DNA from 2 places in the Polaromonas sp. P1_E11 genome. Region 1 is predicted to be linked to the other one. Evidence: riboswitches for the same ligand, from Rfam matches in the RefSeq annotation. Region 1 holds a riboswitch; the other holds the start of a gene.
What was found. A riboswitch is a leader RNA that binds a small molecule or an ion and turns the genes downstream of it on or off. The one in region 1 is predicted to bind glycine.
Positions count from the first base shown of each region.

Region 1 (4,408 bases):
GCTGTTCGCGGGTTTGTAGCGCCAGGCGGTAGGTCGGGTTACCGTGGCTGTCGACGGTGACGCCGACCAGGCGGCCCGGCAGCGAGCGCTTGAATTCATCACGGCAGGCAAGGTAAGCGGCGTGGGGGCCGCCGTTGCCCATGGGCATGCCGAAACGCTGCGTGTTGCCGAGCACGATGTCGGCGTCCCATTCGCCGGGTGGTGTGAGCAGGGTCAGTGCCAGCAGGTCGGCCGCGACGCAAAGTGCCGCGCCGTCGACGTGGGCCTGGCCGGCCAGTGGGCGCAGGTCATGGATGCTGCCGGTGGTGGCGGGGTATTGCGCCAGCACGCCGAAGTAGTTGCCTTCGGCCATCAACTGCGGCACCGTGACGGCCGCCGTGCTGACCTTCACCTCGATGCCCAACGGCTTGGCGCGGGTGTGTATGACTTCAATCGTTTGTGGATGGCAGTCACCCGCGACGATGAAGACATTACTCTTGCTTTTCACGCTGCGCTTCGCCAGGGTCATGGCTTCGGCGGCGGCGGTGGCTTCGTCGAGCATGGAGGCGTTGGCGATCGGCATGCCGGTCAGGTCGCAAACCATGGTCTGGAAGTTGATCAGCGCTTCCATGCGGCCTTGAGAAATCTCGGCCTGGTAGGGCGTGTAGGCTGTGTACCAGGCGGGGTTCTCCAGGATATTGCGCAGGATCACGCCGGGCGTGCAGGTGCCGTAGTAACCCTGGCCGATGAAATTCTTGAACACCTGGTTCTTGGCCGCGATGGCCTTGAGCTGCTTGAGTGCTGCTGCCTCCGTTACAGGAGCCGGGATGGCCATGGCCGTGCTGCGTGCAATCGAGCGCGGAACGATGCCTTCCACCAACGCGCGCCGCGAAGCCGAGCCCACGATGCTGAGCATGTGGACTTCGTCGGCGTCGTCAATGCCGATATGGCGGGCAATGAACTCGGAAGGATTTTCAAGATCGCCCAAGGGCTTGGCGGATTGCATCAACATGTCGGGTCCCGTGTCAGGCTTGGCAGCCAGGAATCAAAAAAAGTCGGTCAGGAAATCAGGCGGCGAAGGCTGTGTAACGGGTCTCGTCCATCAGCGCGTCAAGCTGTGAAGGGTCAGATAACTTGACCTTGAAGAACCAGCCGGCGCCCATCGGGTCGCTGTTGGCAAGCGATGGGTCGTTTTTCAGGGCTTCGTTGATTTCGGTCACTTCGCCGCTCAAGGGCATATACACGTCGGCCGCGGCCTTGACGGATTCGACAACACCGGCGGTTTCTTTCTGGGCGAAAGTGGTGCCGACAGCCGGCAGGTCCACAAACACCACGTCGCCCAACGCGTCCTGCGCATGCACGGTGATGCCAACGGTGGCAACGTTGCCTTCAATCTTGACCCATTCGTGGTCTTCGGTGTATTTGACGGTCATGAGGTTCTCCGGGGTTGAGTGGCGGGGTGAAAAAAAATGAAGTGACAGCTTCAGGGTCTAGCCGCGGTAATAGCGGGCGGGAACAAAAGGCATGGCGGCGACTTCCATGGGTACGGCCTTGCCGCGCACCATCGCGTTCACGCGCGTGCCCAGCGCGGCGAATTCAGGTTTGACATAGCCCATGGCGACCGGCTGGTTGATCGTGGGCCCCAACAGGCCGCTGGTGACCTCGCCGATGACTGTGCCATCGGTGCTTTGCAACTCGGTATGGTCACGCACCGGCACGCGCTCCAGCGCCACCAGGCCGACGCGCTTGCGGGTGAGCAGGGCGGGGTCAGCCAGTTGCGCCAGGATTTTGTCCGCGCCCGGGAAACCGCCGGCACGCGCGCCGCCGGTACGGCGAATCTTTTGCATGGCCCAGTTGAGGTTGGCTTCCACCGGCGTGGTGGTGATGTCGATGTCGTTGCCGTAGAGGCACAGGCCGGCCTCCAGCCGCAGCGAATTGCGCGCGCCCAGGCCGATGGGCTTGACTTCGGGCTGCGCGAGCAGTGCGCGTGCGAGTGTGTCGGCTTGCGAAGCCGGCACCGAGATTTCAAAGCCGTCTTCGCCGGTGTAGCCGCTGCGGGTGATGAAGCAGTCGCAATTTGCCACGGTGAAGCGCCCACCGGTCATAAACACCAGCTTTTCGACGCCTGGGGCCAGCCGCTGCAAGGCCGTGACGGCCTGCGGGCCCTGCAGCGCCATGAGCGCCATTTCGGGCATGGGGATGACTTCGCAGCGCGAACCGATTTTGGCCTGGATGTGCGCGATGTCGCCCGCCTTGCACGCACCGTTGACGATGACAAAGAGGTCGCCGCCGTTCGCGTAGTCGCGGTTGAAGAACATCAGGTCGTCGATGATGCCGCCGTCGTCGTTGAGCAACAGGCCGTAGCGCTGCTTGCCGGCAGGCAGGTCAATCACATCGACAGGGATTAGGGATTCAAGCGCCGCCGCTGCATCCGCGCCCACCAGGCGCAACTGGCCCATGTGGGACACATCGAAAAGGCCGGCAGCCTGGCGCGTATGGTGGTGTTCCGCCATAAGCCCCGCTGGGTATTGCACCGGCATGGAATAGCCGGCAAAAGGTACCATGCGCGCGCCTAGCTCCACGTGCAGGTCGTGCAGCGGCGTTTTCAGCAGGGCTTCGGGGGCAGCGGAAGAAGTGGACGAATCGGACAAGGCATTCTCCGGGGGGCAAACACGGTCATGGCAAGAACTTGTTCTCAATCCATGGGCTGCCCCTGCTGTCCACTTTACCTGAGAGATTCACCCGGCGATGCGGGCTTGCTCCTTCGGTGGGCTGCCCGTGAAGGGCGGCCTCTCTCCAGTAGGGAACGCCTCGCCGCGTGGTGCGCCGCAGGGCGGTTGCCAGTCCTTTTGCCTGAGCGTTCAGTGCTACTTGGGGGTACCCCCAGGGTGCTCGTGCGCCTTCGGCGGTTTTCGCTAAGGAAAACTCTCTCCTGACCAGCCAAGTGTAACGGAAGCTGCTCCGAGCCTGATCAGGCAGCCAGATGCTGGGGCAGCAGCATGGCGATCCGCTCGCTGATGGAGTCGGCACGCTCATGGCCCGCGATTTTCTCGATTTCTTCCAGCATTTGGCGCGAGGCGGCGAGCATGGTCTCGCGGTCCTTGGCATTGCGCAGCGCTTCGCGAAAGCGCTCGGCCATCACCGGGTCGCGCCGGGCAAACATGCGCTCGCAAATATCGAACAGGAACATCCGGGTTGTGGCAAGCGAGCGCTTGCCTTCAAACTGGTCGGCGGAGACCTGAATGGCTTGCGTGGTCTCGGGGCTGGGGAAATTCTGCAACTGCGCCGGCGTGAGTGTGTGGGCGGGTGCAGGCGAGGGATTTTTTGCCGGTGCGGACGCCCTGCCAGGATGGGCTTCCAGAAAGCCGTCACGCAAAAGGCGCAGGGCAATGGCTTCGCCGTCGCCCTCAAACAGCGGGCGGAAGTCCTGGGCAGACTTGCTGCCGTCGGCCATCAGCAGCAGGGTGCGCTCGCGCTGGCCTAGCGTTCTCACGCCGGGCTTGAGCTCGGCGCGGGCACGGTCGGTTTTATGGAGCTGCATGGATTTCATCCTCAAATGAAACCCCGAGCATGGCTGCTGAAAATGACAGCCTCGTGAATCCCGTCCGAAAAGCTATTTGGCGTAGACCAGATCCCGCAAAGCCAGCGACAGCTGCGGGACGTAAGTGACCACCATCAGGCAAGCCAGGATAACGAGCACAAAGGGGATCAGGTGGGTCACGATGCGGTCCAGCGATATCCTGGCGACGGTGCAGGCTGCAAACAGGTTCACGCCGAATGGCGGCGTGATCATCCCCAGCGCGAGGTTGACCACCATCACCAGCCCGAAGTGCACCGGGTCAATGCCGAAATGCACCGCCACCGGCGCCAGGATGGGCGCCAGCACGATGATGGCTGCGCTGGTTTCAATGAACATGCCGATGATGAACAGCGCCGCGTTAACGCCGAGCAGGAAGAGTGCGGGCGATTGCAGCACGGCTTCCAGCCAATGGCCTATGGCGTCCGGCACGCCAGCCCGGGTGATCAGGAAGGCGAACAACCCGGCATTGGCGATGATGAACATGATCACGGCACTGGAGAGCACCGATTTGCGCAGGATGACGTACAGGTCGGCCGGCTTGATTTCGCGGTAGATCACGATGCCCACGACCAGCGCATAAAACACCGCCACGGCAGAGGCTTCGGTCGGCGTGAAAATCCCGCCGTAAATCCCGCCCAGAATAATCACCGGCATCAACAATGCCCAGCCCGCCTGCCAGGTCGCCTTGCCAAAGCCTAGGCGGCCGTCACCGTCCTGCTTTCCCCAACCCTTCCAGCGGCAATACAGGTGCACGAACAGCATCAGTGCGCAGCCGATCAGCAGCCCCGGGCCGAAGCCGGCAATGAAGAGTTCGCCGATCGACACTTCGGCGCTCACGCCATAAAGAAT
Region 1 is NZ_JBFUBA010000002.1:437,216-441,623, reverse strand. It holds gene gcvP (aminomethyl-transferring glycine dehydrogenase) at 1-991, opposite strand, end outside; gene gcvH (glycine cleavage system protein GcvH) at 1,047-1,412, opposite strand; gene gcvT (glycine cleavage system aminomethyltransferase GcvT) at 1,470-2,630, opposite strand; glycine riboswitch at 2,686-2,789, opposite strand; glycine riboswitch at 2,811-2,924, opposite strand; gene AC1D11_RS09525 (hypothetical protein) at 2,951-3,520, opposite strand; gene AC1D11_RS09520 (TRAP transporter large permease) at 3,593-4,408, opposite strand, start outside.

Region 2 (4,408 bases), on a different contig from region 1:
GCAGGCTTCGCCTCGTCGGTCTGGGCTGTTGCCGAACCCAGGGCGCAAGCGGCGCTGGCCAATATTGCTGCGTGGCGCAGATAAAACTTCATGTTGATCATCCCGGTAGTTGTGGATAGAACCGCATTTGCGGTCGCGCGGCAGAGACGCCGGTTAACCCCAGTGTGCTTCCAAACTAACGTTTACTTACAGGTAGACCGACTCTAAAGGGTCATAAAGTGGGATTGCGTCAGAAAGTTTGTGGTTTTTTCGTTGAACGGAGGGCGCTGAGGTAGCGCGCAAAATGCCTTTCCTGATATGCGGCGTTACAAATCGCCCCCGGCATCCGCCATGCGAGCAGCATCCACCTTCCCGAGCAGCCATTGCAGACCGGCCAGGTGTTGCTGGTCATGGCTGCACAGGTAATGCACCAGGCTGCGCAAGGTGAGCGCGCCGTAACCTTCGAATTCCGCCGTGCGGCCCAGTTGTTCGGGCGTGATGCCCGACAGCATGGCCATCGTCCGGGTGCGCGCTGCGCGAAACGCCGCGATGGCCTCTTGCGCATCAGCGGCCGCATAGTTGCGTTCCTTTTCCACCACATAGCCGTCCAGTGACTCCAGCACCGGATTGGTTTCCGACAAGGTGCGCTGAAACCGCACGTGATAGCCGTCGGTCTCGATGTCCCTGATGTGGCAGACCTGCGCAATGGCCGTGAAGTGTTCGCTCGGAATGCCTTCCCACGACGGCGGCGTCCAGGCCTTGTGGCTTTCAGGAATTGCGTCGTAGAACTGCTCCAGCTGGCGCGGAAAATCCGCCATGGCTTGAAGCGTTGCGGGGTTCAGGGGCAGGGCAGGGCTCATCAGCCGGCCTTGCGCAGCGAAGGCCACAGCACCGCCTGCGCCACGATCACGTTCTCGCCATTGAAGGTCGCCGCCGGCGAGCCGTAAAGCTCGTAACCCCGCGCCAGCGCCTCGCTCACGCGGCGGCAAAAGCTCGCGTCATCCGGGCCGGTAAGGAGCCTGTAGGTGGGGAGACCGTCGGGGGGCGTGGTGGCGGGTGATGTCATGGCGGCAAGCGGCTGATGAACGGAGGGCGATATTACCGTTTCCGCCCACCTGCTGCAGGACGCTGTGCTCCAGACCCCCTTTTCAGGCCTTGCTCAGGCCTTCGCCATCCCCGGCAATGCCATCACACGCTCCGGCGCCGGCATCCCGGTAAACGCAAAGTCGACCTCCGGCACGCGCCCGCTCACGATGTCGGCAATCGCCGCGCCTGAGCCGCAGGCATGCGTCCAGCCCAGCGTGCCGTGGCCCGTGTTGAGGAAAACATTGGAGGCCTTGCTTTTGCCGATGTAAGGCACATTGCTCGGCGTGGCCGGCCGCAGGCCCGTCCAGAACTGCGCGCCTTCGCCGTCCGTCATGTCGGGAAAGAGTTGTTTTACACGGCGCACGATGGCGTTGCAGCGCACCAGGTTCAGCTCGGTGTTGTAGCCGTTGAGCTCGGCCGTGCCGGCAATGCGCAAGCGGTTGCCAAAACGCGAGAACACCAGCTTGTACTCGTCGTCGGTCAGGCTGACCTGATAGGAAGCGGCTTCGTTGATCACGGGCAGCGTGACCGAGTAACCCTTGGCAGGGTAGATGCGCAGGCTTTGCCCCAGCACCTTGGCCCACTGCGCGCTGAAGGCGCCCAGGCACATCACATACGCATCGGCTTTCAACATCGCGACTTTGCCGCCGGCCTCGCCGCTGCCCATCGCCACCTGCACGCCGTTCAGTTGCCCCTCTGCGGCATCCAGGCCCAGCACCGTGGTGTTGTACAAAAATTTCACACCGGCCTGTTCGCAGCGCGCGGCCAGCGCGGCGGTAAACGCGCGGGCGTCACCCGATTCATCGCTGGGCGTCATGCTGCCGCCCACGATGCTGCCGCGGCATTGCGCCAGCGCGGGCTCAATCGCCACACATTCGTCGGCCGTCTTCATGTCGAGTTCGCAGCCGTGTTCGCGCATGATGCGTGCGGGCTCCTGCGCCGCGTCGTACTCGGCCTGGCTGGTATAGAAGTGCAGGATGCCTTTGGTCTGCGCGTTGTACAGCAGGCCCAGCTCGGCGCGCAGCTTTTGCAGCGCGCCGCGGCTGTACATGCCCAGGTTCACGATCTGCTGGATGTTCTGTGCCGTGCGCGCCGGCGTGCAGTTGCGCAAAAACTCCAGCCCCCACAGCCACTGGTTCACATCGGCGCGCAGCCTGAAGAGCAGCGGCGCGTCTTCACGCGCCAGCCATTGCAACACCTTGAGCGGTGCACCCGGGTTGGCCCAGGGTTCCGCATGGCTCACGGATATTTGCCCGCCGTTGGCAAAACTGGTTTCCATCGCGGCTGCGTTGCGGCGTTCCACCACTGTCACCTCATGGCCGCGCTGCGCCAAATACCAGGCCGTGGTGATACCCGTGACACCAGCCCCCAAAACCATGACTTTCATGGCGATTCCTTTTCATTCAAGCAGAACATTGCAGTTGCGCAAGTGCTGCGGTACCTTGGGGGTGCTTGAATCAAAAAAGAAACGTGGCAACCGCCAAGCATCGCCTGTCAGCATGCTTGCGGCCGCTTCCACTGTCCTTGTTACCTGAGAGATTCAGCCGCAGCTTCCATGTCGATGAAAGGTCTCGGCTTTGCTCCTTCGGTGCGCTGCACCTTGCGTGCGGCGTCTCTCCAGACGGCTGTGTGTTCCGGGCAGTACGGGACCTGAGCGATTATGGAAGTTTGCGCCTTCGGTGGCTGCCTTGTGGGGGCAGCGCTCTCCTGCTTGAACGGGTTTGAATTTACCACCGAAGCCTGTTTTGCCAAGCGTGAATGCGGCGTTCAGTACAGGTCTAGCGGGTTGATTCAGCGGCTTAATAGTAGGAAGCAGGGAGGTTTAGCCTTCGCTCGCTGCGTTCACAAACGCGGCTTTGGCATCGGTGTAGGCCTCCCGGTCACCCGGGTGCCTGGCTGCCAGTTCCGCCTTGAGCGCGGCATAGCGCGCCGCCAGTGCCGGGTCCGAACGCAGGGCGTCGCGAAAATGCAGGCGCTGCGCCCACACCTCGCCGCCGTGCACCACGACGTGCAGGTGGTGGGTGCGCCGTCCGTTCGCCCAGCGCATGAACCACTTGCGGTCGGTCAGTGCCGCGTTGAATTTAGCGGAGGTCGTGTAACCGTTGGCGCACAGTGGCGCTGCAAGAGCTTCGGCCGCCACCATTGATTCGACGCCGGCCAGCATATCAATCACCGGCTTGGCCGCCAGGCCGGGCACGGCCGTGCTGCCGATGTGCTGGATGTCGATCAGGCGGGCCGGCAGCTGGGGGGAGAGTGCAAGCAGGCGGTCCCGCTCAGCCACAAACTGCAGGGGCCAGGCCGGGTTGTAGGCCTGCAGGGCCACCTCCTCGTGGATAGCGGCAAGCAGCGATTCCTGGTCAGTCATGCGCGTGACGGCGGGCAGGTTGTTGTACAGGGGCGAAACACGCTGCGCAGCACGCCAAAATCCTTTGCGGGGCCATTTTTAGGGCATTTTTGAGCATGAAAAAGGCCTTCAGCCCAATAAGAACGGGCGCGAGTAGCTACCAAAACAATAGCAACCAGAAATCCCCACGCCTGCGAATTTGGCGGCCCGCATTTCATTTACCTGAGAGCCAGCACAGCTTTGCGCGCCTGTGCCAGCCGCTCTTCCAGGTAGGCGCCATAAAAGTCGGTAGACGCCAGGCCAACCAGCCGTTCCGCCAGGTCTTGCCCGGCCGGGCTCAGAAACAGCACCGTGGGGGTGAAGCCGGCCTTCCATGCGGCCACTTGCGCCGCAGCCGTCGTCACCTGGCCGTCAAAGCCGGTCAGCGGCGTCGTGCGGTCGCTGATGTTGAGCTGCCAGGCGTGCAGGCTGCCATCGCGTTGCCCCGGCAACAGGTAGTTGCGCCGCACCAGTTCGCAAAAAGGGCAACCGGGCAGACTGACCAACAGCACGAGTGGTTCATTTTTGGCGAAGGCGATTCCCGCCGCAGCCCGCAAAGAGGCCGGCACAGGCAAGGCCGTGTCTTTGGCCAGCGCAAGCTGGGGCACGGCCAGCCCGGCTGCCAGCGCGGCAGTGAACTGGCGGCGGCCCACCTGGCTCATTCAGCGCTTTCCAGCAAAATCTTCGTCAGCGCAGCCGGTTCGCTGATCATGGGGTCATGGCCGGTCTTGATCTCCACCACGCGCGAATTCGGCAGCCATGCACCGTCCCAGAACTTTGCGTCCTTCACGCGCAGCCGGCTGGGTTCGATGGTGGCCAATGCGGGCTCGGTGCAATTCACAAAAGTGCGCGGCACGGCGGCTACGCGCTGCATATCAAAGTGCAGCGGTGCCTGGTAGGTGTTGCCGGGGTGCGGCGTCTGCCGGCGCTTTACCCATTCACGGTCGGCATCGTGCAGGC
Region 2 is NZ_JBFUBA010000004.1:292,474-296,881, reverse strand. It holds gene phnD (phosphate/phosphite/phosphonate ABC transporter substrate-binding protein) at 1-92, opposite strand, end outside; gene AC1D11_RS16970 (DinB family protein) at 306-839, opposite strand; gene AC1D11_RS16965 (DUF1737 domain-containing protein) at 839-1,045, opposite strand; gene AC1D11_RS16960 (D-amino acid dehydrogenase) at 1,139-2,452, opposite strand; glycine riboswitch at 2,575-2,696, opposite strand; gene AC1D11_RS16955 (GrpB family protein) at 2,888-3,430, opposite strand; gene AC1D11_RS16950 (thioredoxin domain-containing protein) at 3,628-4,110, opposite strand; gene AC1D11_RS16945 (alpha/beta fold hydrolase) at 4,107-4,408, opposite strand, start outside.
Region 2: another riboswitch for glycine. It lies ahead of AC1D11_RS16960 (D-amino acid dehydrogenase); the one in region 1 lies ahead of gcvT (glycine cleavage system aminomethyltransferase GcvT).